Regions from separate parts of the Desulfitobacterium sp. LBE genome, predicted to be linked through region 3. Evidence: riboswitches for the same ligand, from Rfam matches in the RefSeq annotation. Region 3 holds a riboswitch; each other region holds the start of a gene.
What was found. Region 3 has a riboswitch for cyclic di-AMP ahead of ehuB (ectoine/hydroxyectoine ABC transporter substrate-binding protein EhuB). Riboswitches for the same ligand answer to the same signal wherever they lie in the genome.
Positions count from the first base shown of each region.

Region 1: linked by a shared signal. The riboswitch ahead of eam (glutamate 2,3-aminomutase) and the one ahead of ehuB (ectoine/hydroxyectoine ABC transporter substrate-binding protein EhuB) in region 3 are both predicted to bind cyclic di-AMP.
Region 2: linked by a shared signal. The riboswitch ahead of DESLBE_RS03905 (NlpC/P60 family protein) and the one ahead of ehuB (ectoine/hydroxyectoine ABC transporter substrate-binding protein EhuB) in region 3 are both predicted to bind cyclic di-AMP.
Region 4: linked by a shared signal. The riboswitch ahead of DESLBE_RS01485 (C40 family peptidase) and the one ahead of ehuB (ectoine/hydroxyectoine ABC transporter substrate-binding protein EhuB) in region 3 are both predicted to bind cyclic di-AMP.

Region 1 is NZ_VLKD01000001.1:2,134,537-2,138,480, reverse strand. It holds gene DESLBE_RS10155 (TIGR01212 family radical SAM protein) at 1-887, shown strand, start outside; gene DESLBE_RS10150 (hypothetical protein) at 948-1,142, opposite strand; gene eam (glutamate 2,3-aminomutase) at 1,167-2,408, opposite strand; cyclic di-AMP (ydaO/yuaA leader) riboswitch at 2,513-2,640, opposite strand; gene DESLBE_RS10140 (TrkA C-terminal domain-containing protein) at 2,818-3,423, shown strand; gene DESLBE_RS10135 (histidine kinase) at 3,491-3,944, shown strand, end outside.
Region 2 is NZ_VLKD01000001.1:785,865-789,808, forward strand. It holds gene DESLBE_RS03895 (secondary thiamine-phosphate synthase enzyme YjbQ) at 65-463, opposite strand; gene DESLBE_RS03900 (nuclease-related domain-containing protein) at 414-1,331, opposite strand; cyclic di-AMP (ydaO/yuaA leader) riboswitch at 1,524-1,659, shown strand; gene DESLBE_RS03905 (NlpC/P60 family protein) at 1,662-3,092, shown strand; gene DESLBE_RS03910 (APC family permease) at 3,208-3,944, opposite strand, start outside.
Region 3 is NZ_VLKD01000001.1:2,774,459-2,778,402, reverse strand. It holds gene sdhA (succinate dehydrogenase flavoprotein subunit) at 1-937, shown strand, start outside; gene sdhB (succinate dehydrogenase iron-sulfur subunit) at 949-1,701, shown strand; cyclic di-AMP (ydaO/yuaA leader) riboswitch at 1,808-1,956, shown strand; gene ehuB (ectoine/hydroxyectoine ABC transporter substrate-binding protein EhuB) at 2,074-2,961, shown strand; gene ehuC (ectoine/hydroxyectoine ABC transporter permease subunit EhuC) at 2,965-3,618, shown strand; gene ehuD (ectoine/hydroxyectoine ABC transporter permease subunit EhuD) at 3,620-3,944, shown strand, end outside.
Region 4 is NZ_VLKD01000001.1:314,314-318,257, forward strand. It holds gene DESLBE_RS01480 (hypothetical protein) at 1-117, shown strand, start outside; cyclic di-AMP (ydaO/yuaA leader) riboswitch at 1,032-1,168, shown strand; gene DESLBE_RS01485 (C40 family peptidase) at 1,172-1,996, shown strand; gene DESLBE_RS26435 (hypothetical protein) at 2,195-2,350, opposite strand; gene uvrC (excinuclease ABC subunit UvrC) at 2,340-3,944, opposite strand, start outside.

The DNA of each region.
Region 1 (3,944 bases), 640 kb from region 3:
AAGTGTTCAAGGTATCCCTTGATGCAGGATTTACTTGTCCTAATCGGGATGGCCGGGTTGGACAGGGAGGGTGTATTTATTGCAGCGCGAGAGGTTCCGGAGACTTTGCCGGTCAGGCAGAAAAATCTATTCATGAACAATTCTGTGAAATTAAGGAAGTCATGAACCGGAAATGGTCCAGTGCCAGATATCTGGCTTATTTTCAGGCTTATACCAATACCTATGCCCCACTGAAGCGCTTGCAGGAAGTCTATGAGCAAGCTTTGGCGGAGGAGGGTGTGGTGGGGCTGTCCATTGCCACCCGTCCGGATTGTTTGCCGGCTGAGGTGCTGGATTATTTGGAAGAGCTCAATCAACGAACGTATCTCTGGGTGGAGCTGGGCCTGCAAAGCATTCATGATCGGACTATGGAATGGGTGGGGAGAGGACATACTTTTGAGGATTTTCTTCAGGGTTTGGATAAGCTCCGCCGCAGAAACATACGGGTCTGTACCCATATGATTTATGGGCTGCCGGGGGAAACCCTGGAGGATATGTTCGGCTCAGCACAAACGTTAGCCAAACTCGATGTGCAGGGAGTTAAGCTGCATCTTTTGCATGTGCTGAAGGGGACACCTCTGGCTGATATCTACGAGCAGAGTCCTTTTCCCTTACTCTCTCAGGATGAGTATATCCATTTGATTTGCGATACACTGGAAATCCTGCCTGCGCAGACGGTTATTCACCGCTTGACTGGGGATGCCCCCCGCAAGGATTTGCTAGCCCCTCTTTGGAGCCTGAAAAAATGGGAAATTCTTAATGCCATTGACCGTGAACTGGAGAGAAGGGGAACCTGGCAAGGGAAAAAGGCGCAAAATAAAGCGGCTGACACCACCCATTCAATTTAAGGAAAGGGGGCCAGCCGTAAATCGCTTGGCAAGATAAATTTTTGACTTTGGATAAGGTTATTAGCCTTCTTCGAATGATTTGGCTTGACTCTGTAGATTTTGATTGTATTGATTGGCCGGATTGGCCCCACTCTTATTCCCTTGAGAAGGAGTTCTGAGGGCAGGCGCTAAAGAGAGATAGCGCTTTAGGCTGTCGGTATGGGTCTGGAGGATGGCCTGATAGACTGGGTCAGGGGTTAGTTTTTGTGAATTCATACCGATTCCTCCTTATATAGATAGTTAATGATTAGGATAATGCACAACCTTACCTTCCCAGGTTCTGATGACTGCTTCTTCATCGTTTAGGGAAATAAGGTACTGTGGTAAGATGGGGGTTTTGCCACCGCCTCCCGGGGCATTAATAATATAGGTCGGAATGGCCAAACCAGAGGTGTAGCCGCGCAAGTTTTCCATAATCCTTAACCCGTCCTGAATGCGGGGAATAAAGTGGCTCGTGCCTTTAACATTTTTGGCATGGAAAATATAGTAGGGGCGAACGCGAATTTTAAGAAGTTCTTGGTTAAGGCGTTTCATAATCTCTGGTTGGTCATTGATTCCTTTGAGAAGAACTGCTTGGTTGCCTAAGATGACTCCCGCTTTGATTAAGCGATCAGCAGCTTTCTTGGTCTCCTCGGTCACCTCTTGGGGATGATTGAATTGAGTATTGATATAAAGGGGTGGATATTTTTCAAGAATGGCGCAGAGCTCATCGGTAATGCGCATGGGCAGAGTGACAGGAACCCGGGTGCCAATACGTTTGATCTCCACATGCTTAATTTCATGCAATTCTCCCAATAACCAGTCCAGCATTTGATCGCTGAGAAGGAGAGCATCGCCACCGGTGACCAGCACATCCCGAATCTCTGGATTGGAGCGTATATAATCCAGGGCGGCCTCCAGGTTAGCACGGGTTTCATGGAGGTCAATTTCCCCGATATTCCGTCGGCGTTGGCAGTGCCTGCAATACATAGCACACAAATTGGTTACATTAATAATGAGGCGATCCGGGTAACGACGTGTGATGCAAGGCGCAGGGGATGTATACTCTTCTCCCATGGGATCTGCTTCTCCGGAATCGTCGAGGATCTCTTCCACAGAGGGGAGACTTTGCAGACGGATGGGATCCTGAGGATCATCTTTATCGATCAGGCTTAAATAATAGGGTGAAACAGCCCAACGGTAAGCCTTGCCCACCTCGTTGATTTCATGTCTTTGCTTGGGGGTCAGGGGAAGCAGGGTGCTCAAGTTTTCAGCATCCTGAATACGGTTTTTAAGCTGCCACTTCCAATCCTGCCAATGCTCCAGGTCAGCATCTAACTGATCCAGTATAAAGTCTCGGTTTTCATTAAATTCTTCGCTTAAGGCAAGGCCGCAGGGAATCGTTTCTTTGCGTTTGTTGTAGGATTGAACTTTTTGTTTTAATTCCAAAGCTCTTGCTTGTGAAGCCTGTCTTGGGTTAGGGGGTAGAAATTCTATTGCCATAGTGATTGCCCTCCTCTATTTGCAGATATAAAATAAGTCTTTAGAATCAAAAAAGAACCTCGCGGTTCCCAAGAAAAAGCATATTACATAATCAGGTGTTTACGCCTCATGTGCTTCAATGCTTACGAGGTTAGCTGACGGGTTCGAGCTGAAACATGCTCTACGTTTAAAACGATTCACCCCTAAATTGGTTCCCCCGTTTTCCCCTTGGGAAATTAAGCCCATATTAAGTTGCATAACTAACAACTTAATAGTATCATATGGGTTGGTAGCAGTCAATTGTATATTTTGTACATATGTTTATTTTGTATATGGGTTATCTTAGTAAGCATTTAAGTGTAAGAATTTGTAGTTCACTTAGTAGCAGAATTAAAGGTTAATGATAAGATGAATCAAGGAGAGGAATCCGATGGAATATAATGCACGTTATCAGGAAATTGCGATAGATATTGCTCATTCTATCGTTATGGGAGAATACCGGGAAGGGGAAAAAATTCATGGACGCTCTACTTTAGCGGGTCGTTATAATGTATCTCCGGAGACCATCCGGCGTTCCATTGCTATCCTCCAAACGATGGGTGTAGTCATGGTAAGCCAAGGGGTGGGGATTACGGTAGTCTCCAAAAGCATGGCCGAAAAATTTATGAGAGGTTTTGACCAGAAAGCAGAAATTCAGGTCTATTTTGATGAGCTGAAAAAGCTGATGGAACAAAGACGTGAGCTCGATCAGAAGATCGATGCCCATCTCACGAAAATCGTGAACTATACGGATCGTTTGGCCAGCCGTTGGATGGATGTGGCCGAAATTGAAGTTGCCAAAGGCTCCAGCGCCAAGGGAAAAACCTTAAGCGATTTAAAATTAAGGGAGAAAACAGGTTTAACGGTGGTGGCTGTGGTCAGAGGGGGAATCGAGCAATTTTCTCCGGGAGCGGAGTTTATCCTGGACGACGGAGATATCCTACTGGCGGTAGGCTCTGAACAAGGGAAAGAAAAACTTCAGGAAATCCTTCGCTAGAATACAGGAAGTGGATAGCCATCTGTCGAAACTCTCTATGAATTATAGAGGACATGAGGGATGATGGATGATCTTTGAAAGCATAGTCATACTCGGTGTGGAATTAATGCTGGTCTTAGTAACAGGCCAGATGAATCTGTTAATTTTATTTTTAATAGGCAATACATTTTTTCTTTTATATCACTTAAATCTGGAATATAAAAAAACTGCCCGGCAGGCTACAGAGCGAAACGCGGAGCTTAGCTTCAAAATAGCCAACCAGACTCTTCCTTACCTGCGCCGGGGGCTTAATGAACAAAACGCAGAGTACATCGCTAAAATCATTCAAGAGATTGGCCAAGTGGCGGCTGTTTCAATCACAGATTGTGAAAAGCAGCTGGCCTACTTGGGCGTGGGCTGCGATCAGCATCATCCGGGAGATAAAATTCTTACCCGGGCGACACGGGATGTGATCCAATCCGGAGTTTATAAGATAGTACGAACTCAAAAAGAATTGAATTGTCCCAGACAGAACACCTGTG
Region 2 (3,944 bases), 2.0 Mb from region 3:
ACGGCTCAATTCTAAACTGCAGGTTTGAGCCCAAGTGCAGATTTATCACTGAAAGAGGTCTCGTTCAACCTATAAACTTCACAAAACACTGCCGGGAGCGGGAGCCATCAAATTCACAAAAATAAACCCCTTGCCAACGGCCTAAAAGCAGCCGGCCATCCTTAACGATGACGGTCTGAGAGCTCCCCATAAGGCTGGCCTTCAAATGGGCTGCCGAATTTCCTTCCCCATGCCTATCCTGAGCCATATCCCAAGGGCAGAGCTCATCCAGCCGCCTCAGAAGATCACGGCAAACATCGGGATCAGCATTCTCATTGATCGTGATTCCCGCTGTAGTGTGAGGACAATAAATAATCGCCACCCCATCCTTGAACTGGAAATTTTGCAAAAAACCTTCTATTAAAGAAGTAATATCAATCCATTGATTCCTTTTTTGAGTCTGTAGATTCAGGGTATGGACCATGGCCTTCTCTCCCCCCTTCCCGTCTCACCACCCGGGTCATTTCCCGTTGATGTTTTTCGCAATAGATTTTCCAGGCGAATTTTTCAGGCCGGTTTAAACAATATCGGGCCATGCGCTCGTTGACAGCCTTTTGACAAATACTGCAGCGAATATCTCCATACTTGGGTCTGTACTGCATTCTTTCCCGGCGCTGACGGGCCGCATACTCATTGCGAAGGCCCAGATCGGTCAGATTGATTTTTTCGATCCTCTCCACGAGCTCAAGGATCTCCTCATCACTGAGCACCGCGGGCTGATTCTGGGCCAGCTGCATGATTGAAGCCGGCAGATCTATATCATAAAAGACCATACCCGAAAAGACTTTCAGGCTGCAACTCCGGTTAAAGGTCACATAGGAAAACACGGGAATAGTTTGATCAAGCCCCGCCAGCTCCTGCAGCATCTGAACCCGGACCTGGTTCTCCATGATCGGATTGGGAAAGGTCTTCACCCTCCAGGTAATCGCCTGATACCACTTGGGTTCCGTTTCTTCCCCTACGATCAGTCCCGACAAATTATTGGCTTCTAAAAGAAAAATTCCATAAGGGGAGATCAGAACATGATCAATCTGGTGGAAGCGTCCCTTGGTTCCTAACAGGAGATTGCTCAGCCGGCGAAAGCATCTTGGTAAATGGGCAAGCCCTACTTCAAGCTTATATTCCCCTATTTCATGTTTACGCTGTTTCTTGCTCCGCAAGGAGCCTCTTTCCTTTGCCGAGTTATAAGTATAATAATTGGTTCTATATTTCTTCCTTTGCCAAACCTCCTGAGCCGCTTCCGGTTCAGGAGATATTTTTTTTGTTGCTTTTTTTCGATTCCAAAAGAACAAAGCTATCCCCCTAGTCATCAATTGCTCCATTATTGGCTTACAGCATGCCACTATTTTACCATATTCCAAGGTGAATAACTAACTTCTGAATCCTTTCACCCCAAAATATGTAATGAATTTCCACGTATTTCATAAAGTATTAATGAAGGAACTTTAGAACTTGATGTCGAATCAGAATAAAAATACGTGCATTTATAATAAACGCCTAATCTGGGGTATCCTAGAGCGGGGGACTAAATTTCTGGGGTGAATCGCACCTCCTGTGCGTAGGGCTTACACTTTCGCCCGAATCCGTCAACTAACCCCGTAGGCTAAGAAAGGTGTCTGAGCATGCATTTTAAGGAAAGCTTGTCTCGATTCAAGGTTTCAGCGTCCGACCAAGTTCAAAAAATTGCAAAAAACGTTTCTTGGAAATCGCCTCGTGTTCTTGGCTCTTTAACAGTAACCCTTGTTCTGACCGGCAGCCTGGGATTTTATTTTCTAACGACGACCGCTGCGGCGGCGGTGATGATCAACGGCCAGCAAGTGGGCTATGTGGCAGATTCACAAAGCGGACAAACCCTTGTGGATACATTCCTCCAGGAAAAAGGGGAGCCCTATGGTGTCGTTGCCAAGACACGGGACCAGATCAACTACGAAAATGTCCGCATCAAAAACAGCGCCTATAAAGCTTCAGAAATCAAGGAAGAAAATTTAGCCAGCTCTTTGAATTATTATCTGGAAGGCTACAAAGTTCTGGCGAATGGAACACCCATAGCTTACTTACCCAGTAAAGAAGAGGCGGACAAATTACTTAAGCAATACGAAGAGTACTATTCCAAATCCAGTGATGAAAACAAAATCACTTCTGTCAGCTTTTTAGAAGACATAACTATTGAAAAGGTTTCCATTCAGCCCAGCCAAATGACTTCCCTGGAGCTGGCTTATGAACAGCTCATCGAAGGCCAGGTTACCACAAAAGAGTATACTGTAGAGGAAAAAGACTCCTGGTGGTTGATCGCCCGCAAAAATAATATGTTGACCGCCGAAGTTCTGGCGGGGAATCCCGGGGCAACTGAAGACACTGTGATCAAACCGGGAGATGTGCTCAAACTTGTCACTGTTGAACCTTATCTGACTGTCGTAAGCCAAGGTACATATTCCGGTCAGGAGATCATTCCTTATGACGTAGTCACTAAAACTGATTATAAACTTAACCCAGGCCAAACCAAAGTTGTCACCAAAGGCAGTAACGGTTCCAAAATCGTAACCTATTCTTATGAGCAGAGAAACGGTGTCGAGGTAGCCAAAAAAGTTCTCGATGAGAAGATCGTCGAGAAACCCGTTGATGAAGTCGTTGCTAAAGGTCCCAGCAAGCAAACAGTCAATGTAGCCTCTGCCACCTCCCGGGGCAGTGCCAATGGTTCTTCCCTTGTCGAGCGGGCTCTCAGCTTTCAAGGTACAAAATATGTTTTCGGAGGTACCAGTACCAGCGGTTTTGATTGCTCCGGCTTTACCAAGTACATCTATTCCGGGTCCGGGATCTCCCTTCCCCGAACATCCTTTGACCAATTCAATTCAGGCTCATCTGTGAGCAAAGATAATTTACAAGCGGGAGACTTGGTCTTCTTCAGCACCTATGCTTCCGGAGCCTCTCATGTAGGTATCTACATCGGTAACGGCAAGTTTGTTCATGCTGCCAATCCCGGAAGTGGGGTTAAGGTTTCCGGAGTAAGCGACAGCTTCTATGGCCCCCGCTATTTGGGAGCACGCCGCTACTAGTTGCCTAACCATTTAAATTGCTAAAAGCCAGGAGCTGTTCCGCTAGGACAAGCTCCTGGCTTAATTATTTGGGCTCCCAGGCCCTTCAGGCAGCCCTACAGAAGAAAAAACATCTCTAGTGAGGCTTTTTAGTAAAATAGAATATTCCGCCCACGGCCATAACCACTATAAAAAGGATTAGATAGTAGAGAACCGCCCAGCGGTGAGCATAAACAGCGGCAATGACCATAAAGATGCAGGCAAAGATGGCCAGGGTGGGCATAATAAACCGTTTAAAGCCGCCTAAGGATTGCTCCTTTACCATCATCATGATAAAGATGGGGATATACATAACGTACAGAGTGACAATGGGGAGCTCCGAGCTGTCAAAGCTAAAGGGGCCAAACCAAGACTCAGGCACCAAATTCGCACCGAAGAAGTAGAGCAGCCACCCTGCCGTAAATAACAGTCCCATGATGGCGGAGTTGGTGGGCATATTGGTGTTGGCATCAATATTTTTATAGATATGGGGCTGAGGACCAAGATCTCTGGCCGCCAGGGAGTAAAATCCCCGGGTACATCCCAGCATTAATCCGTTAAGGGTTCCCAAACAGGAGATGACCACAAAGACAAAGAGTACGGACCCGCCAAGATTAGAGAAGACTGTAGAAAAGGCAATCTTGGCTCCGGTTTCTCCCCCTTCCATGATCACACTGTTTTCCACGGCACCGGCAAGTCCGGTGTAGTATAAAATATAAATTAGAGCGACAAACATCGTGCCAAAGGTTAAGGCCCGAGGAAGATTCTTTTTGGCGTCTTTTAATTCCGCATTAATACTGGTGGCAATGATCCAGCCTTCATAAGCAAAAGCGG
Region 3 (3,944 bases):
TTTCCTGGAGGAGATGTATCCGGCCTACGGGAACCTGGTCCCTCGGGATATTGCCACCCGGGCTATCTACCATGTGGTCTTTGATTTGGGTCTGGGTGTCAACGGTGAGAACATGGTTTATCTGGATCTTTCCCATAAAGATCCTCATGAGCTTCAGATCAAATTAGGAGGAATTCTTGAGATCTATGAGAAATTCGTGGGCGATGATCCCAAGAAGGTTCCCATGCGGATTTTCCCGGCAGTTCACTATTCCATGGGCGGAATGTGGGTGGATTATGATCAAATGACCAATATTCCCGGTCTGTTTGCTGCCGGGGAATGTGAATATCAATACCATGGGGCCAATCGCTTAGGGGCCAATTCCCTGCTCTCGGCTATTTATGGCGGTATGATCGCCGGCCCTAAGTCCCTGGAGTACATCAAGAAAAATAAATCGGAAACCTCCAGCGGGGAGGAAGAAGCCTTTGTTCGTGAACGAAAGGCCCAGGAGGAGCTCTGGAACAGGATTCTCACTATGAAGGGTGAGGAAAATCCCTACCATATTTATAAGGAGTTGGGTGATGTCATGACCCAAAATGTCACCGTCATCCGCTATAATGACAAACTGGCCGGAACGGACCAGAAGATCCAGGAGCTTATGCAGCGTTGGCAGAAGATCCAGCTCATTGATGATGTCCAGTGGAGCAATCAGACGGCACTTTTTATCCGGCAGCTTTGGAATATGCTGGAGCTGGCCCGGGTCATTACCTTGGGGGCCCTTAACCGTAATGAAAGCCGGGGGGCCCATTATAAGCCCGATTATCCGGAGCGGGATGATGCGAACTGGCTGAAGACCACCATCGCCACCTACACGCCTGAGGGCCCGCAGTTCAGCTATGAAGCGGTGGATGTATCACTGATCACGCCCAGACCGCGGCGCTATGATGTAGAGAAATAGGGGGGATCGTCATGTCAGGGCAAAAAAGTGTCCGTTTAAAAATCCGTCGCCAAAATGCTCCGGACCAACCTGCTTTTTGGGAAGAGTTCGCGGTGGATTATAGTCCCAAGATGAATATTATTTCCTGCTTGATGGAGATTCAAAAGAATCCCGTCAATGTCCAAGGCAAAAAGACCAATCCCGTGGTTTGGGAATGCAACTGTCTTGAGGAGGTCTGTGGTGCCTGCACCATGAATATCAACGGTCAAGCCAGGCAGGCCTGCTCAGCCTTAGTGGATCAATTGGAGCAGCCTATTGTCCTGGAGCCTCTCCGGAAATTCCCCATCCTCCGGGATCTTATGGTGGATCGAACCATTATGTTCGAGAATTTAAAGAGGGTTCATGCCTGGATCGACATTGACGGAACCTACGATCTGGGTCCCGGACCCCGCATGGCTGAAGTAGAGCGAGTATGGGCGTATGAGCTTTCCAAGTGCATGACCTGTGGGTGCTGCATGGAATCCTGCCCCCAAGTCAATTCCCGTTCCCGGTTCATTGGACCGGCCGCCGTTTCCCAGGCCCTTCTCTTTAACACCCACCCTTCAGGAGCTATGCATAAGCATATTCGTCTATCCGCCCTCATGGGTGATGGAGGGATCACCGACTGCGGCAACGCCCAAAACTGCGTGCGGGCCTGTCCCAAGGAGATTCCTCTGACCACCAGTCTTGCCGATATGAACAGAGAGGTCAATAAATTCGCCTTGAAGCGATGGCTGAATACCTAAAAAGTCAAGATGCAAGAAAATTTTTTATTGCAATCTGACAACTTAGATGTTAACATAAAGTTGTAACAACTTATAACAAAATAAGAGTTGTCAGATTGCAAGCTGTTTGCAGTCAAGGCTGAATTTCCCAAAAAGGAAAACGGGGGAACCATATTGGGGGTGAATCATTGTTAAGGAGAGCAAACTCCTTAAAATGACGGAAAGGTATCATTCCGAACCCGGCAGCTAACCTCGTAAGCGTGTGAACCCGTTTTAGTGTTTTTATGCTAAATCAATAGCCAATGTTATGCGCTGCTTCTTCTTGGGCCTGTTCAGGCCCTTTTTCTATGCCTTTTTGCGGATTTCAGTGGAGAAAAAAAGGAGGACGTTTGAATGAAAAAGTTACCACTGCTCAAGACTCTGCTGGTGGGGGTGCTGGCCTTTAGTGTTTTTGCCTTGGGAGGCTGCGGCACCACCGAGACCAAAGGCGGAGATGGGATGAGTACATTAGAGAAGGCTAAGGAAAAAGGCTCCGTCACCGTTGGTTTTGCTAATGAGAAGCCCTATGCTTACAAAACTGCCGACGGAAAGCTCACCGGTGAAGCTGTAGAAATCGCCCGGGCCGTCTTAAAAGAGCTGGGGATCAATGACATGCAGGGGGAGCTTACGGAGTTTGCCTCTTTAATACCCGGCCTTCAGGCCAAACGTTTTGATATGGTTACCGCCGGAATGTTTATCACTCCTGAACGGGCCGAACAGGTGTCCTTCGCCAATCCCGAATACAGCATTGGGGAAGCTATTGCCGTCAAGAAGGGCAATCCTCTCGACCTGTATAGCTATGAAGATATCGCCAAGCATGGGACGGCTAAAGTCGCTGTACCCGGAGGAGCCATTGAGTATGACTACCTTGTGGCCAGCGGTGTCCCTAAAGACAGAATCGTGACTGTTCCGGATATGCCGGCGGCTTTGGCAGCTTTGCAAGCCGGGCGGGCAGACGTGATTACCGCTACCGGCCCTTCGATTCAGGCTACTTTGGATACTGCTAATGACCCCAATCTGGAGCGGGTCATGGATTTCACTCAGCCGGTGATTGACGGCGAAAGTGTCAGAGGTTATGGAGCAACTGCCTTCCGTCATGAAGACAGTGATTTCCGGGAAGCTTTCAATGCTGAATTGCAGAAGCTGAAAGAATCCGGTGAGCTGCTGAAGATCCTCGAATCCTTTGGTTTTACAGAGCAGGAGCTTCCGGGAGACACGACTGTGGAAGACATTATTAAGTAGGAAGTGAGAACCTTGGCTATTTTAGACCTCTTACCGGCCTTGTTAAAAGGGCTGGAAATAACTCTCATCATCACGCTTTTGGCCACTCTTCTCGCTTTGGTGCTGGCTTTCCTGGCTGGGTTCGGGCGCTTGTCCAAATATCCGCCGCTCCGCTTTCTGGCGGCGGTCTATGTCGAAGCCTTCCGGGGAACTTCTCTGCTTGTTCAGCTCTTCTGGATCTATTTTGCCCTGCCTATTTTAGGTATCAGCCTGCCCCCCTTGACAGCCGGTGTCTTGACCCTAGGTCTGAACTGCGGGGCCTATGGTTCCGAGGTGGTGCGCAGTGCCATCCTGGCTGTTCCCAAAGGGCAGACGGAGGCGGGGATTGCCTTGAATTTCAGCCCCTGGCAGCGCATGCGGCGCATTATCCTGCCCCAGGCTTTTGTCATGATGCTGCCGGGGTTTGGCAATCTGCAGATTGAGCTGCTGAAAAGCACCTCCCTGGTCTCCCTAATCACTTTAGCCGACTTGACTTATCAGGCATCCGTGCTCAATGCTTCCACTATGGAGACGACTTTAATTTACAGCTTGCTGCTTGTGATCTACTTCCTGATTGCCTGGCCTTTAACACGGGGGATCCGCTGGATAGAAAACAGGCTGACCGTAGGGAGGTACTAAGATGTGGAATTGGGATTTTGCCATTAAAATCTTCCCGGAGATATTTGCAGCACTGAAGATTACCGTGACCGCTACTTTTGCCGGATTCTTTCTGGCCTTGTTTTTAGGGATGTTCCTCACCATCGGCAGTCGCTCCTCCCTGAAACCTATCGCTTACGGCTCAAAAGGCTTTGTGGAGTTTATCCGCAGTACGCCTTTGCTGGTTCAGCTCTATTTTATTTTCTATGTGCTGCCCCAGGCCGGACTGTCTTTAAGCCCCCTCACTGCCGGGATCATAGGTTTAGGGATTCATTACAGCACCTATCTCTCCGAAGTCTATCGCTCAG
Region 4 (3,944 bases), 2.5 Mb from region 3:
CACTGGCGGTCTGTTCAGATTCAACAAGCGGCACGGGATTTGCCCGGAAGTATCGAAGTGATGCTGCGAAAAATCTTTTCTGACGGAAAACCCGCATCTGAAGCCAAATCAGTTTGATAAACACCATTGATTTTGCCGGTATTGTTTTAATAAGCCAAAAAGAGAGCGCAAAGCTCTCTTTTTTGAATTTGTTGCTTTTTTTCATTCATTATCAAAGGCAATCGAGAATATGAATAGGCAAAGGTCGTTTTAAAAATTGTTCGTTTCGGTGTACAATAAGCGATGTAATCTTCTTTGAACTAGGGTGCGCTATTCTAGTGCGTAAAATGACTGTCGAAGGCGGGCCTAAGAATCCGCTAAGGGCATACCGATGAAGTTCCTGGTGGTGGCTTTCGACGCCCAGTCGAGGGTTGCTGCTGGGAGTTAAGGATGAGGGGGATCTGCAATGGCATGCGGGCGATACCCTCTTCCGTGGAGGCCTAAGTTCGTGGCTGCTTTTGGTTACGGCTTGGGGTATGAACCTGCATTAGGAAGGAACTTAGTGCAGTGTAGCCTGCCTTGAGGTGGAGAAGTTGGGAGGGCTGAAGGAACTTTAAGTTCATTGGCCGATGAGCTTAAGTTTGCCTGAAATTCTTTTCTGCAAAAGAGGCTAGACCGTCACGGAGCGTGAAGGAAAACTTCTAGAGCGAAAACCAACGAGGATTAAAGTGCGTTCTTAGTGGCGATCAAGTGCTGGAAATGGTGACATTCTGGGCTGAGGGAAAAGGGAAACCGCCTGTCAGGAAACTGCAGGAGCTCAGTGGGAAAACCTACTTGACCTATGGCGCAATATTTATTCGTTGGTGTCCTAAGGTTCAAAGAGCAGCACCTCTCGTGAGAGAGGTGTTTTTACTTTTATCTTACTTTCTTTAGGCACAGAAAGCCAATGAGTGAATAGTCTGATATTAATAGAATAAATTTCCAAAATATATCACTTTTATAATTAATTGTGTGAAGGATTAAAGGCATTTTTCGCGAATACTACAATGCATAAGAAATGTGGGCTGAATCCGGACCGTGTGTCTGGAACGGGGGATAATCTTTTGGGGTGAATCGCAGTCATGCGTAGGGCTTGCACCTTTTTGCCCGAATCCGTCAACTAACCTCGTAAGCGACGAAAGGTGGAAAATTCATGGACTCTTCCTCTAAAAGGGGATGGGTGGCCAGTGTGGTGTTATCCGGCACCTTATTGGTAAGCAGCCTCCCGGGCATCTATGGGCCTGGAAGTGCCGCAGTACCTGTGACAAGCTCCGAATCTATTCTCTTAAGGAACGCTTCATTGTTTCAGACTCAGCAGGCTCAAACTCAAACTGTTGCCGATACGGTACTCTCCCCTGAGGTTCAAGCAGAAAAAAAGGATGTGATCCGGCAACCTGAAGCAGCAGCAATGGCCTTAGCTTACGCTTCGGTATCTGTAGCTGCCGATACGGATAGTCAGAGGGAATCACAGCAATTTACAGAAGAGGCTCAGGAAGATATCGTGTCTACCCCTGAAGAAACGATGGCAGCGATGGACATCGAAAAGCTTTCCCAAGAGCGGGCTTTGCGACAAGCTGCGGCTGCTCCTGTTCAGGAGATCTCCCGTGGCGGTAGTTCCAAAGTCGAAGAAATCAGCGACAATGCCCAAAAGCTGATCGGTACCCCCTATGTGTTTGGCGGGACGACTACGAATGGCTTTGATTGCTCCGGTTTTACTCAATATGTATTTAAAGGTTCAGGAATTGACTTGCCCCGAACCTCATATGCCCAATATGGAATAGGAACAGCAGTCAGCAAAGACGAGCTTCAGATCGGTGATTTGGTCTTCTTCGCCACTTACGATAGCGGAGCGTCCCACGTGGGAATCTATATAGGAGAAGAGAACTTTATTCATGCCGCCAGAAGCGGTATTAAGATCACCGGCTTATCGGACAGTTATTATGCTGGTCGTTACCTTGGGGCCAGGAGAGTTTTCTAATTCATAGGCTTGTCAATAGGGACAAAGGAACATAATGGGGAATATACTGAAGGAGTATCGCCTCATTGCTTTTTTAAAGCAGTGAGTGATACTCCTTTTTAGCTCTCCCAGCTCTGTTTCCGTCTGCTAAATTAGGCTATGACCATCTTTTCGGATCGGAAGCAAATTACCAACCGGTTGGTAATTTGGCTTTAATCGTCAATAAGGCAGCCAGGGCACCGGCAGATAGCTCTTGCATTCCCCGCCGGGCTCCGCCAATGTCCGGTTGTGGATATAGAGGTCCGTCTTGGCACATTGTTTCATCCGCTTATAATAGCATTGGCGGCAGAGTTCAACACGGTAATTAAGAATCATGGTTTTCCTCCTTATGAGAGTTGAAATGTTGATAGACCGCCGCAGCTGCCGGGGCAGGAAGGCCGGATTGCTGCAGTTCCTCAAGGGTGGCCTGGCGGATACTATCTATGGATTTAAAAAACTTAAGGAGCTGTTGTCTGCGCTTGGGACCGACCCCTGCTATGCCGTCCAATTCAGAAAGGGTCATGCTTTTAGCCCTTTGCTGTCTATGAAAGGTAATAGCGAAGCGATGGACCTCGTTTTGAATCCGTTCCAGCAAGCGAAAACCGGCGGAACGGCGATCCAAGGAGTGAATGCGGTCCATAGCGTCGATTAACGCCGAAGTCTGGTGCTTGTCGTTTTTGACCATGCCGGCAACAGGAATCGCAGCGTTTAAGCTGTGGAGAGCAGCCAGGGCGGCATGGATCTGTCCCTTGCCTCCATCCACCAGGATCAGATCCGGGAGCGGCAGGTTTTCTTGCTGGAGTCGGGCATAACGGCGCTCAATCACCTGGTGCATGGAGGCCGTATCATCCATATTCGGCATGGGTTGAATCTTGAATTTGCGATACTGACTACGATTAGGTTTGCCATCAAGAAACTGAATCATTCCTGCTACACTATGGGTACCGGCAATATTGGAAATATCAAAGGACTCGATGGTACGGAGGGAAGGGATGCCTAAGGCGTTGCCGATTTCCGCCAAAGCTTGGGTGCATTCCGTCAAGTTCCGTATTTCGATGGAAATCTGTTCGTGTAAAGTGGTTTGAGCATTTTCCATGGCCATTTGCACCAGATCCCGCTTTTGACCTTTTTGCGGCACGACCATGGGGAAGAGCTTTGTTAACACACTGATATCCAGGGGAGGGAGGAGGATTTCTTGAGGAAGAGCAGAACTCTCTGTGTAGAACTGAGCCAGAAAAGAGACAAAAGCTTCTTCCGGTTCCTCGTAATAAGGGAAAATGAAATTATCCCGGGAGAGCAGTTTGCCCTGGCGCAAATAAAAGATCTGAATACAAAGTTGATCTTGAGTATAGGCATAGCCCACCACATCCCGATCGACGAAGTCGTTTAAGGTGATGTTCTGCTTTTCCCCAACTTTTTTGAGATCCTCCATCAGGTCCCGGTATTCTTTGGCTCTTTCGAATTCCAGATTTTCCGAGGCCTCTTTCATTTTTTTCTCCAGGGCTTTAAGAATGGCTCCCTGGTCTCCTTTAAGGAAAGCGGCCGCTTCTTTACGGATTTTGTCATAGGCTTCTTTGGGGACGTCTACCTGACAGGGGCCTAAGCATTGCCCAAGATGGTAATAGAGACAGGGTTTGTTGGGGATCTGCCGGCATTTGCGAAAAGGGAAGAGGCGGTTGAGCAGTCGGGCCGCTTCTTTAGCCGCTGTAGCATTAGGGTAGGGACCATAGTATTTTCCCGCCCCTTTTTTGACTTGTCGTGTTACGAGAATCCGCGGATGTGCTTCATCGGTAATGGTTATAAAAGGATAAGTTTTATCATCCCGCAATAAAATATTATATTTGGGGTTATGTTTTTTAATCAGATTGCACTCTAGGAGTAATGCCTCTACCTCGGAATCGGTAATTATCGTTTCAAAATCCGCAATCAG